Regions from separate parts of the Corynebacterium capitovis DSM 44611 genome, predicted to be linked through region 1. Evidence: riboswitches for the same ligand, from Rfam matches in the RefSeq annotation. Region 1 holds a riboswitch; the other holds the start of a gene.
What was found. A riboswitch is a leader RNA that binds a small molecule or an ion and turns the genes downstream of it on or off. The one in region 1 is predicted to bind cyclic di-AMP.
Positions count from the first base shown of each region.

Region 2: linked by a shared signal. The riboswitch ahead of CAPI_RS07725 (resuscitation-promoting factor Rpf1 domain-containing protein) and the one ahead of CAPI_RS03905 (C40 family peptidase) in region 1 are both predicted to bind cyclic di-AMP.

Region 1 is NZ_CP047117.1:786,557-793,924, reverse strand. Features, by position in the region: gene CAPI_RS03925 (lysophospholipid acyltransferase family protein) at 1-57, opposite strand, end outside; gene CAPI_RS03920 (ROK family protein) at 47-1,045, opposite strand; gene CAPI_RS03915 (glycosyltransferase family 4 protein) at 1,057-2,208, opposite strand; gene CAPI_RS03910 (C40 family peptidase) at 2,215-3,285, opposite strand; gene CAPI_RS03905 (C40 family peptidase) at 3,408-4,046, opposite strand; cyclic di-AMP (ydaO/yuaA leader) riboswitch at 4,043-4,234, opposite strand; gene qcrB (cytochrome bc1 complex cytochrome b subunit) at 4,578-6,218, opposite strand; gene qcrA (cytochrome bc1 complex Rieske iron-sulfur subunit) at 6,218-7,368, opposite strand, start outside.
Region 2 is NZ_CP047117.1:1,571,827-1,579,194, forward strand. Features, by position in the region: gene CAPI_RS07695 (TrmH family RNA methyltransferase) at 1-740, opposite strand, end outside; gene CAPI_RS07700 (NCS2 family permease) at 737-2,170, opposite strand; gene CAPI_RS07705 (DUF3027 domain-containing protein) at 2,203-2,916, opposite strand; gene CAPI_RS07710 (glutaminyl-peptide cyclotransferase) at 2,941-3,726, shown strand; gene CAPI_RS07715 (DUF2771 family protein) at 3,738-4,250, shown strand; gene CAPI_RS07720 (cold-shock protein) at 4,247-4,630, opposite strand; cyclic di-AMP (ydaO/yuaA leader) riboswitch at 4,941-5,115, shown strand; gene CAPI_RS07725 (resuscitation-promoting factor Rpf1 domain-containing protein) at 5,125-5,712, shown strand; gene CAPI_RS07730 (hypothetical protein) at 5,769-5,963, opposite strand; gene CAPI_RS07735 (helicase-associated domain-containing protein) at 6,017-7,368, shown strand, end outside.

The sequences.
Region 1 (7,368 bases):
CAGGTACAGGGGCGGGCCGATCACAACCTTGAAAAAGACGTACCACTTATTCAGCATCAGACAAGCCCCTTCCAGCAACCATCTCCCGCGCCAAGTCAGACACGCCGATCATACCCGCGTCCGGCCCAAGCTCCGCCCGAACGACCTCGGGCAGAGGCCGATACCCAGCCCCCACAATGCCACGTGCCATCGATTCGCGGGCGGCGTCAATAAACAAGTCGGCGTCAGCGCTAACCCCGCCACCCAACACAATACAAGCTGGGTCGAGGACATCTGCGACGATCGACAACCCGGTACCGAGCCAGCGCGCAAACGCGTCGACCGTCGCCCGACCCAGCGCGTCGCCCGCCCGGGCGGCCTGCATCACGTCGTGCCCGTCGGCACGTTTGTCCACGACCTTGCGGTACAGGCCGCAGCCCTTGAATCCACCCTCCCCAGCGATTTCAATGGCTGTGTCGATGAGGGCCGTGCCGGACGCGTAACGCTCCAAACAACCGTGCTTCCCGCACGAGCACACCCGGCCGTTGGGCACCACGGTGAGGTGACCAAACTCGGGAGCGGTTCCGAACGCCCCGCGGTAGATCTCCCCGTCGTGCATAAGGGTGGCGCCGATTCCGGTGCCCACGGCGAAGAAAACCCACGTCCCCGCGTCTCGTGCTGCCCCGTAGCGGTACTCTCCCCACGCCGCCGAGTTCGCGTCGTGCTCCAGCTTCACTGGCAAACCCAGCGCGTCTTCCAGCTCCTCTCTCACCGGCTGGTTGTCCCGCCACGCGAGGTGGGGGGCGAAGCGCACCACCTCGCAGTCGGGGTCAAGAAACCCGGCTACGGCGGCACCCACTGCGTAGACGTCGTGGTCGGCCCGGAGGTCGTCGACAAGCCGAGCGAGCTCGGCCGTCAACTCGGCCCCGCCGTGGGGCGTGGGGACGGACCGCCTGTCGATGATGCGCCCACGCTCGTCAACCACGCCCGCCCGTGTGTTTGTTCCTCCGATGTCGAAGCCGATCGTCAACCGCTCGTTTGCTGCAGTGTGGGACGTGATGGACATAGCGAGCAAGTCTATCTCCCGCCACCGAGGATGCCGTACAGGTGATCCCCGAGGCGTGACCACGCGAACGTGTCGACGGCCCGGTGTCTCCCCTCGGCCCCCATCTCGGCGCACCGCTCCGGGTCCGTTAACAACCCCGCCAGCTCGGCGCTCAGCGAGTCCACGTCTCGCCCGTCGACCACGATGCCCGTCTCGCGGGACACGGTTTCGGGCGCCCCGCCCGATGCTCCTGCTACCACCGGAACCCCGCAGGCCTGAGCCTCGAGGTAGACGATGCCGAGGCCCTCGACGTCGAGACCACCCCAGCGAGTCCTCGCGGGCATGGCAAAAACATTCGCCGACGCCACGATATCGCGCAGGGTTTCCCGGGAAACCGCACCTGCAAAGACCACCGCCTCCCTATCCGACGAGGGGAGCCGCGTCACCCGGGCTCGCAACCGGGATTCGGCAGCGCCGGTGCCGACGAGAACAAGCCGCGCCCCGGGAACGGCCTCACGCACTGCGGGCAATGCCCTAATGAGCTGGTCCTGCCCTTTCCTGGGTACAAGACGTGATGCGCACACAATGAGGGGTTCATTCCCCCACCCAAAGCGCTCGCGCGTTGCCATTCGTTGCGCTGTCGTCGCGGGGCGAAAGAAACCCGAATCAACTCCAGATGGCAGCCACTCAAACTCGACGTCGTCACCAAAAGCCCGCCTAAACCGCGAGAGAGTGTAGCTCGAGATATACGTCACGACGTCCGCGGAGGAGCCGATGCGCTTCAACACGGATCGCCCACCCGGCAGCATGGCCCACCCGACCTCGTGCCCGTGGGTCGTGGCCACGACCCGCGTCGCCCCCGCCCGCTTAGCGGCGGCTCCCATGACGGCCAAGGGCGCCGCCGCGCCAAACCAGACGGTTGTGATTCTTTCCTCACGGATCCGACGCTGCATCTCCCGAACCGTGGCCGGCGTAGGAAGCATGACCGACCGCGGCCAGCGCACGACTCGGTAGGGCACGGTCGCGTCCCAAGAGGCCGCGGCCTCCGCGTCCTGCGTAGAGGCGAAAACCACCAGCTGATCGGCTCCCGCGCGGCTGACGTATTCCGCCGCGAAGTCCTGCAGATACGACTGGATCCCACCAACGGTAGGTGGGAAGTCGTTGGTGACCAGAAGGGTGGTCATCCGGCGCTAGTAACGGACGGCGCCCTGGATCGGCATCGAGTTCAGTGGCACGACCTGCACAGGAATGCCGTAGTCGGAAGCGTGGACCACCTGGCCGTTGCCGATGTACATGCCTACGTGGGTAACACCCGGGTAGTAACCAACGATGTCACCGGGCTGCAGCTCGGACAGCGACACCGGCGTTCCCCCCGCGAGTTGAGCCTGAGAGGTGCGGGGAATCGACTTGCCGTTCTGGGCGTACGACCACGCCATGAGCCCGGAGCAGTCGAAAGCGTCGGGACCGGCTGCACCCCACCCATATGGCTTGCCCAGCTGGGCCATCGCCGCAGACACAACGCCCGAAGCCGCACTGTTCAGGTCCGCCAGCGGAGCCAGGATCGGGTTGTCTTTCGCCTCCCAGAGCACCCTGTCGGCGGGGCTTAGCGCGTTGACGCGTGCCTCCACTTCCTTGACCTTGGCGTCGAGGTCCGCGCGTTCGCGCTCGAGCTTTAAGCGCTTCGCATCCAATTGGTTGCGCTGATACTCCGCCTCAACGACGGCGATGTTGGCCTCGGTGGCGCGCTCAGCGGCGTCAGCGGTGAGCTGCCGGAGGTCCTGCAGCGCTCGTTCGTTGCTGCGGGAGATCGACCCCAAGTACGCGGCCCGGTCGATCAGCTCCTGCGGGTTGGAGGCACCGAGGTTATTCACCAGCGTGTCCGACGCCGAGGTGCGGTTCTGGGACGCGGCGACCCCGTTCAGGCTCAGCTGACCCGCCTTGCGCGCCCCGGCAGCCGCCTGCGCCTCAGCGCGGGTCTGGTCGACGCGCGCGTACAAGGCGGGAAGCGCCGCCTCGGCCTGCGCAATTGCATCCTCGGTGGCCTTCAGCTCTTCCGATTTAGCGGTCGCGTCATGGGACACTGAGCTGAGATCGTCGATAAGTGTCTGGATGTCATCCGCATTCGCCGTAGCCGACAATCCGGTCCCCGCCTCTACACCGACGACCGCGATGGCGCTTGCAGCGCCAGCGACGCTCAAGCTAAGGGCGCCCAGCGCTACGCGCGCGGGAAGGTGGCGGGACGGGAGAGAATGCTTGCCCAACGAAGTCCTCTTTCGGGAGTGGCGACACCCTTAAGGGCATCACCCAATCTTTACTAAACCGTTATAGGACTATAGCCGGACGAGTGATCAAGATCAACCTCGCCCGGCCGTAACTTCTGCCCTTAGAAGCGGACCGCGTTGTAGATCGGCATCATGTCCAGCGGACGCTCGCCAACGGGGATTCCGTCGTTCAGAGCATCGATGATTGTGCCGTTGCCCGCGTAGATCGCAACGTGAGAGGCGCCACTGTAGTAAGAGACGATATCACCGGGCTGCAGCTGGTCGAGGGACACCTGCTGCCCGCTCGAGGCCTGGTCCTGAGAGGTGCGCGGAATGGACTTCCCAGCCTGGGCGTAGACCCAGGAGGTGAAACCGGAGCAGTCGAAGCTGTTCGGGCCGGACGCGCCGTACACGTACGGGGAGCCGATCTTAGAACGCGCGATCTCGACGATGCGCTCGCCAGCTGTCTGCTGCGCTGCCGGGGCGGCCACGGTATCAGCGACCTGCTCGGCCACATCAGACGACGCCTGCGCAAGGGAGGGAACATATTGCTCGATGCCCGGGACGGAAGCCAGGCCCGCAACGTTTTCAAGGCCCGGGACCTCGACGGACACGGTGCTGTTGGGAATCCGGACCTCGGCCGCGCCTGCTTGGGCGGGGGCAAAGAGGGCCGCGCCTGCGGCCACTGCGCTGACGGCGGCCACGTTACGGGCCATGTTCTTCTCCTGGCGACGGTGCTTAGCCACTGAAATGATCTCCATATCTTCTCGTTTGCCTACCGAGTTAGCTGACGGGTGAGGCTTGAGAACAGCCCTGCCGCGCTCCGCACTCCTGAATCATGGAGTGCCCTTGCGGGCATTAACCCCAGGCATGCGCCGCAGAAGCGGCCTGGTTCCCCGGTTCCCTTTCCCTGCCAACGGCCCGAGAAGAGATTCGGCTCATATGTCGTTTTGTACTTTGCAGCCAACGCATGTTGTCGCAATGTCTCGGTAAGATTACGAAATGGACACGGAAGATGTCCAACCGCCACGCGCGTTATCGCGCTGTTATTTCCTCTGACCCCCGTGATTGACCCCCCAGACCCCTCAATCTGGGAATTTACTGTGCCAGCTGTTAGCTCAATTCGCGGCTTGAGCTGGCACTTCATGGGAAACCCGCCACTATTGCGAGCGAGCCGCGCCTCCGCTGACAACGGCAGTGACCTTTCTCACACAGCACCACGGGTCCACCACTCAAGAAACAGCGGCCCCTCCCGTCAAGGGAGGGGCCGCCGATATCCAAGCGATCGCGGATTAGTGTCGGGGTTTGCCGTCCCCGTACGTCGCGTCGCGGTCGGAGGACCCCTTGGTCTGCTCCAGGGCGCGCAACGTCGCGATCTCATCATGGTGCTTCCGAGCGTCCGCTTCACGCGCGCGCTCAGTCTCGTTCAGGGAAGCTGCCTTCAGCTTGCCGACGGTTTCCGAATCGGCGAACCCAAGCTGGTTCATTTGCTTCGGCACCGGGGCGCCCGCGTACTCGAGCGGGACGGGGTGGCCGTGCTCGTCAACCGGCCCCAGCGGCTGGTGGATTTCCACGAACGCGCCGTTCGGCAGCTTCTTGATCACGCCCGTCTCGATGCCGTGCTCAAGCACCTCACGGTCGGAGCGTTGGAGACCAACGCAGATGCGGTAGGTGATGAAGTACGCCAACGGGGGCAGGACAATCAGGCCGATGCGCCCGACCCACGTCATCGCGTTGAGCGAGATCTGGAAGAAGTGGGCGACGTGGTCGTTTCCGCCAGAAATCGTGAGGAGGAGGAAGAACACCAGACCCATCACACCGATGCCAGTTCGCACCGGAACGTCGCGCGGGCGCTGCAGCAGGTTGTGGTGGGCATCGTCGCCGGTAACCTTCTTCTCGATGAAGGGGTAGGCGAAGAGAAGCACGACCATCGCGCCACAGAGCAGCGCAACCCAGAATGCGCCGGGGATTGTGTAGTTGCCCAGGTACAGCTCCCAGGCGGGCATGACACGTGCCGCGCCGTCCGTCCAGAGCATGTAGATGTCGGGCTGGGATCCGGCCGAAACCTGAGACGGGTTGTACGGCCCGAGGTTCCAGATGGAGTTAATCGTCGTCATACCGGCCATACCCGCGAGGACCGCAAACACGATGAACATGAATCCGATCGCCTTCACAGCGAAGATCGGCACGATGCGCACGCCGATGACGTTGTTTTCGGTTCGGCCCGGCCCAGGGAATTGGGTGTGCTTCTGGAACCAGACGAGAAGCAAGTGCGCCGCGACGAGCGCGAGAATGATACCCGGGATGACGAGCACGTGCAGGATGTAGAAGCGGTCAAGCATCAAGTCGGAGGGGAAGTCGCCGCCGAAGATGCCCCAGTGCAACCACGTACCGATGATCGGCAGGCCGACAATGATCGCGGACATGATGCGCAGACCGACACCAGAGAGCAGGTCATCAGGCAGCGAGTAACCGAGGAAGCCCTCGGCCATGCCCAGCAGGATGAGGGTCACGCCAATGAGCCAGTTTGCTTCGCGCGGGCGGCGGTAGGCGCCGGTGAAGAAGACGCGCATCATGTGGGTAAACATGGCCATGACGAACATCAGCGCTGCCCAGTGGTGCATCTGGCGCACGAAGAGCCCGCCACGGACCCCGAAGGAAATGTCTAGCGCCGTCGCGTACGCGCGCGACATCTCGACACCGTTGAGAGGCAGGTACGAGCCGTCGTAGATCACCTTGGTGATCGAGGGGTCGAAGAACAGCGCTAGGTAGATACCCGTCAGCAGCAACACGATGAAGCTGTACAGGGCCATCTCGCCGAGCATGAAGGACCAGTGCGTCGGGAAGACCTTGTTTAGCTGCGGGCGGAGAGCACCGGAGATCGTGTAACGCGAATCGACATTGTCCGCGGCTTTAGAGAGTTTTGTACTCATTAGGACTTACGCTCCCAGAATGCAGGGCCGACGGGCTCAATGAAGTTTCCGTTGGCAACGAGGTATCCGTCTTCATCAACTGTCACAGGCAGCTGCGGCAGCGCACGGGCGGCTGGCCCGAACACGGGCTTGCCGTAGTGCAGGGCATCGAACTGCGACTGGTGGCACGGGCACAGGATGCGGTTGGTCTGCGCCTCGTAGAGGGACGTCGGGCAACCAATGTGCGTGCAGATCTTGGAGTAGGCGTAGTAGTCGCCGTAGTGGAACGATTCCTGACCCTCCCGCTCGACAACCTTCCGGGCATCCGCTGAACGCAGCCGAATGAGCATGACGGCGTTACGGGGGCCGTGGATCGAGTGCATGTGGTTTTCGTAGACGTCCCGGGTCGCGTCGAACGTCGACCCGTCGTTGACGTCTTCTTCGTAGAGCGGGAAGACCGTCTCCATCGACGCGGCGGCTAGGTCCTCGGGACGCATACGCACGAGGCGGGACACGCCAGCGGTGCTGTAGTGGGACCCCGCCTCACCGGTGTGCAGCTCGGCGATCGCGCCGGTGTCGCGGCCGAGGTAAATCTTCTTGCCCTCGTTGGCGAGGGTCCACCCGTGCGTCCACAAGGTACCGTCACCCTGGTAACCGAGCGCGTGGCGCTGCTTCCAGGGGTTCTTAACAATGCCGCCGAGCGGGGCGACGATTGCCAGACCAGCAAGCAGGCCCGCGCCGCCAAGGAGGCCTTGCAGTGCTTTACGACGACCAAGGGTTGACGTCTCCCAGGCGTCGTTAAGAAGTGCCGTGGTCGTGCGGCGGTCGAGCTCGGTGGAACGCCCGTCGTGGCGCCGCTGAACCGAGATTTCCTCGGGCACAAACTTCTTGACGTACTGGATGATCGCGATGCCGAAGGTCCCCAGCGACAGCATCGACGTCAGGCCGAGAAGCGGGGTGTAGAGAGTGTAGAGCCACAGGCCCTCGTCGCCGTGAAACTTGGGGTTCCAAGGCCAGAACAGGTAGACACCCAAGAAAGCGAGGCCGGCCAGCACGGAAACGATCAGCCAGATGCTGATGCCCGTGGCCGCGGACTTCTCACGCGGATCATCCTGCGCCGGGAAGCGCTCTTTCCGGTAGGCGACGGTAACGTCGTCGAGCTCGGTGCCAA
Region 2 (7,368 bases), 790 kb from region 1:
CCCGCTGCCATCGGGATGCGCGCCCTGACGTCCGTAGCGCGCATCGCGTGCGGCGTGAGCCCGGGCCCCTCCCCGCCGACCAAAAAGGCGACTTTCTCGTGCCCGCCCACGGCGTCCGCAATGTGGACGGAGTCCGACGCTGGAGTGAGGGATACCAGCCACCACCCCTGGTCCCGCAGTGCCTGCAGGCTGCGCTGCCAGGTGGTAACACTGCCCTCGAGGTGCGCAAAGGGGGTGCGCAGGACGTGGCCCATTGAAACCCGTACGCTACGCCGGTAAAGAGGGTCAGCGCAGCCGGCACCGAACAGTACCCCGTCGACATCCATCCCCGCCGCGTTGCGGAAGATGGCGCCGATGTTTTCGTGGTCTCCCACCCCCTCGAGGATGACCAACGTGCGGGCATTGGCCACGACATCCTCGACGGGAAGAGGCGCGGGTCTTTCGCCCACGGCAAGCAGGCCGCGGTGCATATCATAACCCGCCACCTGAGCCAGCACCGAACGCGAGACCTCGTAGACAGGCACCCCCGCCGCGGCAACGTCTCCGTGCGACGCGAGGAACGCATCGAGGCGGCCGCCGAATCCGATGACGCTGCGCAGCGGGAAGCGAGACTGCGCGAGGCGACCGCACACAAGCGGGCCCTCGCCGAAGACCAGGTCGCGCTTCGCATCGGAGTGCTTGAGGTCCCGGATATCGTCGAGCCGGGGGTCGCTGGGGTCGTCGATAAGAATGCGCGTCACGCGAGCGCCGCCAGCAAAGGACCGTGGGCGAAGTACAGCACGAAGAGAGCGGAGATGAGCCACATAATCCAATGGACGTCCTTGCGCTTGCCGGCGAACACGGCCATCAGCGTAAACGAGATGAACCCCACCCCGATGCCATTTGCGATGGAATAGGTAAAGGGCATTGTGACGATGGTGAGGAAGGCCGGCAGCGCCACATGGAACTGGTTCCACTCGATGGAACCCACTTGCATCATCATGAGCGCGCCCACGATGACGAGGACGGGGGCCGCAGCTTCAACCGGCACAACGGCGTACAGCGGGGTGAGGAACATGGCAAGAAGGAACAGCACACCGGTCACGATGTTCGCCAAGCCCGTGCGCGCGCCGTCTGCGATGCCCGCGGAGGAATCCACGTAAACCGTGTTCGACGACGCGGAGGTGGCGCCGCCGACGACAGCGCCGAAGCCCTCGACGACGAGCGCGCGCTTCATATCGGGCAGCTCACCGTGCTCGTCGGTCAACCCGCCCTGACGGCCGAGGGCCGTCATCGTGCCCATCGCGTCGAAGAAGTTGGCCAACACAAGCGTGAACACGAAGAGGGAAGCCGCGATCACACCGGCGTGAGCAAAGGCGCCGACGGGATCGATGTTGCCGACGATCGAGAGGTCAGGCAGGCCTCCCAGCGAGTCAGGGAGCTTGGGAACCGCAAGGCTCCACCCAGCGGGGTTGTTCGTCGACGAGCCCGCCCCGACAAGGGCCTCCACGATGAGGGAGATCACGGTCGTGACGACGATGCCGATGAACAGCCCCCCGGGCACGCCCCGCACGACCATGTACCCGCAGATAATGAGGCCGATGATGAAAACGAACGTGGGCCACGAAGCGATCGACCCGTTGATGCCCAGTTGCACCGGAACGGTGGTCATCGCCGCATCTGGGACGCGGCGCACGAAGCCGGCGTCGACCAGGCCGATAAGGGCAATGAACAGCCCGATGCCGACGGACATGGCGGCCCGCATCGAATCTGGGATGGCACGAAAGACCGCACTGCGGAACCCTGTGACGGCGAGGATGCAGATCACCAAACCGTCAATAACCACCAGCCCCATGGCTTCCGGCCAGGTGAGCCCCTGCTGCCCCACCAGAGTGACGGCGACGAGCGTATTCAAGCCGAGGCCCGCGGCAATGCCGAAGGGGTAGCGCGCGACGAGGCCGAAGAGAATGGACATCACCCCCGCGGCGAGGGCCGTCGCGGCCGCGACCTGGGGGATGCCCAACACAACACCCTCGCGGTCGGCGCTGGTGCCGATGATCAGGGGGTTGAGCAAGACGATGTAGGCCATCGCAAAGAACGTGACCACACCCCCGCGGATTTCAGTTGCAATTGAGGATCCGCGGTCGGTGATGCTGAAAAAACGGTCAATGCTCTGCTGGCTCGTGCTCACGCAAGTGAGCTTAGAGCGCTGCTAGCTGCGCCTCAAAACAACGGTTTCTCGTCGTCAAAGAACTCGTCCGCGCCCGCGTGCGGGGCGGGGACCCGTGTGTCTGAGTGTGCTCCGCAGCCGTAGCTCGCGGAAACGACCCTACCGTCCGCCGAGAACTCGTTGCAGCACGCGCCGAAGTTGTCCCCCACCGGCTCCCCAAAGGGCAGGAAAAACGCGCACGACCTGCATTTCAGCTGGGCTTGCGCGGCGAACTCGCTGTTCGGCCCGTAGTCTCCGGTGCGCCACCGGCGCCGCGCCTCGTCCAGACCGGCGCGCGTCAGGTACTTCCGCGTCTCCCGCCCCGGCAACGTCACTGCGTCGCGGTCGAACGAGTCGTCCGTCAGGCGCGGGTCGTCCGGCGCGGGCTCCAGCAGATCGCCCGGTCTGAGGTCCCCAGGCCTCAACCTCTCCGCGTACGGCACCCACTGGGGGGCCTCAAGCGCCTCACCGCTTGGCGACGGCACCAGCGCCACCTCATTGACGGTGACCCAGGTTGACCCCGTGGCGCAGGCAACGACGGCGTTCCATTCCCAGCCCGGGTATCCGGGGACGTCGGCCACAAATCGGTGGGTAGCCACGTTGCGGGACACCCCCGCCACACCGATGTGTTCGCCGACGCCACCCTCGGCGATTTCACCCAGCGCCGCCCGCGCGGTTGAAACAGCCCTGGGGCCGAGCAGAGCGTCCGCGTTCCTCTTCTCAGTCACTCCCCCATTATGCGCGAGGGATGCATGATAGACCGCATGGGTCGTCTCGCCGCGTTGGTCAGTACCGCACTGCTTCTTGCTGCATGTTCTTCCCCCGCCGATCCTGGCGACGAGCCAGAGCACCTCGTGGCGGTAGTGAAAGACCGCCACCCGGCGGACACCGGTAGCTTCACGCAGGGCCTGGAAATGGCAGAGGATGGCACACTGTACGTCGGCACTGGCTGGGTGGGCCAGTCCCGCGTGTACCGCCGCACGGTGGATGGCGAAATGCTCTCCTCCCGCGACCTCGATGCGTCGTTCTTCGGAGAGGGGATTACCCGCGCGGGTTCGTCGCTATGGCAGCTCACCTGGCGCGATGGCGTGGCCATCCAGCGCGATGCAGACTCGCTGGAGGAGACAGCCCGCGTCCCTTTATCCGGGGAGGGTTGGGGCGCTTGCTCCCGCGGGGACGAGGTGGTGGTCTCCGACGGCTCCAACGAGCTGCGCAGAATGGACCCGGAGACACTGACCGAGCGCAGCCGCTTCGAGGTGACGCGCGCTGGCCAGCCCGTCACGGGGCTCAACGAACTTGAATGCGTCCACGATGACATATATGCCAACATCTTCCTCACGACGGATATCGTCCGTATCGATGCCACAACGGGAGTGGTCACCGCAGTTATCGACGCCTCCGGCGTTCCCAACAACGCCGCGCCCGACCCCAACAACGTGCTCAACGGCATCGCGAAGATACCCGGGACCGACGAGTTTTTTCTCACCGGCAAGCGGTGGCCCGACCTGTACACCGTCACCTTCGAACCCGAAGATTAAAATCTCCGACCATGGCCACAAACGCATCGCGAACTTCCGCGTGGAAACTGCTTATCGTGCTGGGCCTCGGGGTGCTCGTTCTGGTCGCCGGCCTTTACGCCTTCTGGGATTGGCAGAAAAACAAGCCGGGTAGGCCCGCCTCCGAAGTGACGGTTGCGGTGACCAGCGGTGACGCGACACTCGACGTGGGCGCCTACACGGTGTGCGAACTTGACGCGGAGTGCGAGGGAGGACAGCCCCCCAGCCTGGCCCTCGACACTGGGTCCGATGTCACCGTTCGCGTGCCCGAAGAAATTGGGGAGTCGAGCTGGCAGTTGCTCACTATCTACGACGACCCGGCCGCTAACGACCAACAACTCTTCCAGGCGGGGGACGCGCTGGAAGCGACCGCGCCCGCCACGAAAGGCGAGGCCCACCTCGTCGTAGCCGAGGTGTCGTTCCTTACTGTCGGCACGGACACTCAGGGCCACGAGACCCCCGTCGTTGCAACCTATTCAGTGTCGTTTAATGCCCCAGCTAATTAGGCGTCGAGCTCTTTCGCCACAGCTCGGAGAATCTCGGCGACTTGCCGCGCCTCTTTGCGCTCCGGGTAGCGGCCTGCGGTCAGGGCGGGCTGCACTTGTGTTTCGATCAGCGTCATGACGTCGGCAAGCATGCTGCCAAGTTCCTCGGGCTTGCGGCGGTGAACCGGGCGGCGCTTGGGGGTGTCGAGTATTCGAACCCGCAGCGCCTGAGGACCCCGGCGCCCAGCCGCGAAGTCGAATTCGATACGCTGGCCCGCAACGAGCTCGTCAACACCCTCGGGCAACACCGCCTGGCCGACGAAAACATCCTCGTCACCGGGGTTGGAGGCGAATCCAAACCCCTTTTCAGCGTCGTACCACTTCACCTTTCCGATCGGCATTGAGCACTCACTCCTACATTCTCTACGGGATCAACACTTTGGGGCTCTAGGTAAACCCTATGGGAACCCTATGGGAAGAAGTCATTCTATCGACGGGGAGCCGCAACGCGAGATGTGACACATATCACCCACGCGCGGAAAACGCGCTTCTTGCAGCATAAACACAGTGGCTAGGGTCGGGTTTTCGGCGGCACGGCAGTCATTTTGTGTCCATCGCGTGACATAACCGTTACACATCGTTAGAGTAGCCCTCACGCCTTCGGAGCTACGCCGAATTCTGTCCGGCTCCGCGTCATCTAAGGCATACATTGTACCCCATCCACAAACTTCATGAGGACAGAAGCGGGGAACCCACCGCGGACGAACACGGGACGCACACGATGTCGCCGCCGGAGATCACTCTCCTAGGGGTGAGGCCGCCTACGCGGCCTGGCACCTCAGCCAGAACCCGACAGCTAACTCCGCAGGCGCAGAAGAGAGGAAAACACATTCGTATGGGACGCCACTCCACGAAGACTGCATCCATGGGCAAGAAGGCCCTCGTCGGCACCGCGGCAGCCGCCGCCCTGACGGGCATTATCGCCCCGAACGCTTCCGCGGCATCTGACGCCGACTGGGACAGCCTCGCCCAGTGCGAGTCAGGCGGAAACTGGGCCATCAACAATGGAAATGGCTACCAGGGCGGCCTGCAGTTCTCCCCGTCAACGTGGCAGGCATACGGTGGCGCGGAGTTCGCCCCGACTGCTAACCTCGCCTCCCGCGAGCAGCAGATCGTTGTGGCTGAGCGCACCCTCGCGGGCCAGGGCTGGGGCGCCTGGCCGGCTTGCTCCGCCCAGCTCGGTCTGAACTCCGCGCCGACCAACCGCGACGCCCAGTACGCTCAGGCCACCCAGCCGGCCGCTCAGCCGGCCGCTCAGTACGCGCAGGTCCAGGCTCCGGCGGACTCCGCTTCTGACGCGCTCTACGCCCAGCTCAGCAGCACCCTGAGCGCTTACGGTCTGGAGGTGCCCGCGCAGGTGCGCGACGCATATACCGCCAATAAAGCCATCATCGACACGGTGGTGGCTGGCGTCCGCGGCTAAGCGCCCATGTAACGCCAAAGGCCCTCGCGTTTGCGAGGGCCTTTGGCGTTTGCGTTCTAGCGGTTGATGCGCGTCGTCGGGTGAACGTACGCGATCTCCTCGGCGGGCCGGGGAAGAATCAGATCATCGCCGAACGGGCTTGAGGCACCAGCGAGCTTGGAGGAAATTTCCGTCACCGGGTGACCGTTGCCGGGGGTGTGCTCCGGCCACGCTGGGTTTGCGCGACCGATCTTCTCAACGTCGTTAGCCATAAGGCCTATTGTTTCACGGCGGCCTCGAAAACGCACGTAAAATCACCCCCGTAATGTCTGATCTCCTCACCGCCCTGCGCGCCATGACCGACGATGAACTTCGCGCAGTCCTATCAGCCCGCCCCGACGTCACGGTGCCCACCCCACCGTCGCTCGCTTCCCTGGCCACTCGACTCTCACTACCCGGTTCTGTGGCCCGAGTAGTACGCGCGCTCAACGCTGGGGAACTTGCCGTCTTAGAGGCGGCCGGTGACGCGGGAGCCGAGTTGGAGCCTATCGACATCGGGCTCCTGGCGCACCTCCCCCTCGATGTCGCCGGGGCCGTGCGATCACTTAGGGAAAAAGCGCTTCTTTACGGGCCCGACGACGCTCTTCGTTGTTCCCCCGGCGCTCTTGCCACCCTCCCCGCAGGCTGGCGGGTTCTCGATCCGGTCCCTCCCGACGTCGAAGAGAAGGTCGCGCAGTTAGGGCCCCGCGAACGTCAGGTGCTCGATACTCTTGCTTCCTCCGGCGGGATCGGTACGACTCGGGCAGCGGCCGCGGACGCGGACCCTCGGGGACCCATCCCCCAACTTCTCGAGCGCGGTTTGCTCGTGCGCGTCGACGAGCGCACCGTACGCCTGCCTCGCCCGGTGCGCGAGACGCTAGGAGGAATGACCCCGCGTGTCTATCCTGTCATCCCGCCGGATGGGCGCAGCGCCACCGAAGACCCCGCGGTGGATTCGGTGGCAGCCGACCACGGCCTCGATGCCGTGCGGCGCATGCGTCAACTCCTCACGGCGCTGTTTGCGTCACCGGTGCCGCTGAATAAGGACGGTTCGGTTGGGCTCAGGGCGGTGGCGTCGCTAAGCAAAGCCCTGGGTTTTGACCCGTCTTTCATCATCACGGTGGGAGAATCGGCGGGTGTGGTCGGCCGTGGCAATGTCGATGGCACCGACGTGCTAGCCGCGACCCGCGACGCGCCCGCCTGGCTCGATTCGCCACTCGCCGCCCAATGGTCGACACTCCTCACCGGGTGGCTCGCATCCCCCTGGCAACGAAGCGCCGAGCAGCGATTGCTCTCTAAGGAGACGCACCGGCCCGAGGTGCGCACGCCGCGCTCTATTGTCGTGCGCTGCGCCTCAGAGGCACTGATGCCCACCCTGCTGTACAGGTTTCCCGTTGCCGCTGCAGGGATGACCTCGCACTTCATCGAGGACGTCGTCGAGGAGGGGCGCATGATCGGCGCGCTCGGCAATGGTCTCCCCTCCTCTCCCCTGGCGGCTGTGCTTAACGGCGAGGATGTCACCCGGGCAGCGGCAGCACTCGTTCCCGCGGAGGTTGATGCCGTCATCGCCCAGGCGGATATGACAATCCTTGCCCCCGGCCCCATGCCACCTGAGATGGCTCGCGTCTTAGAGTTATT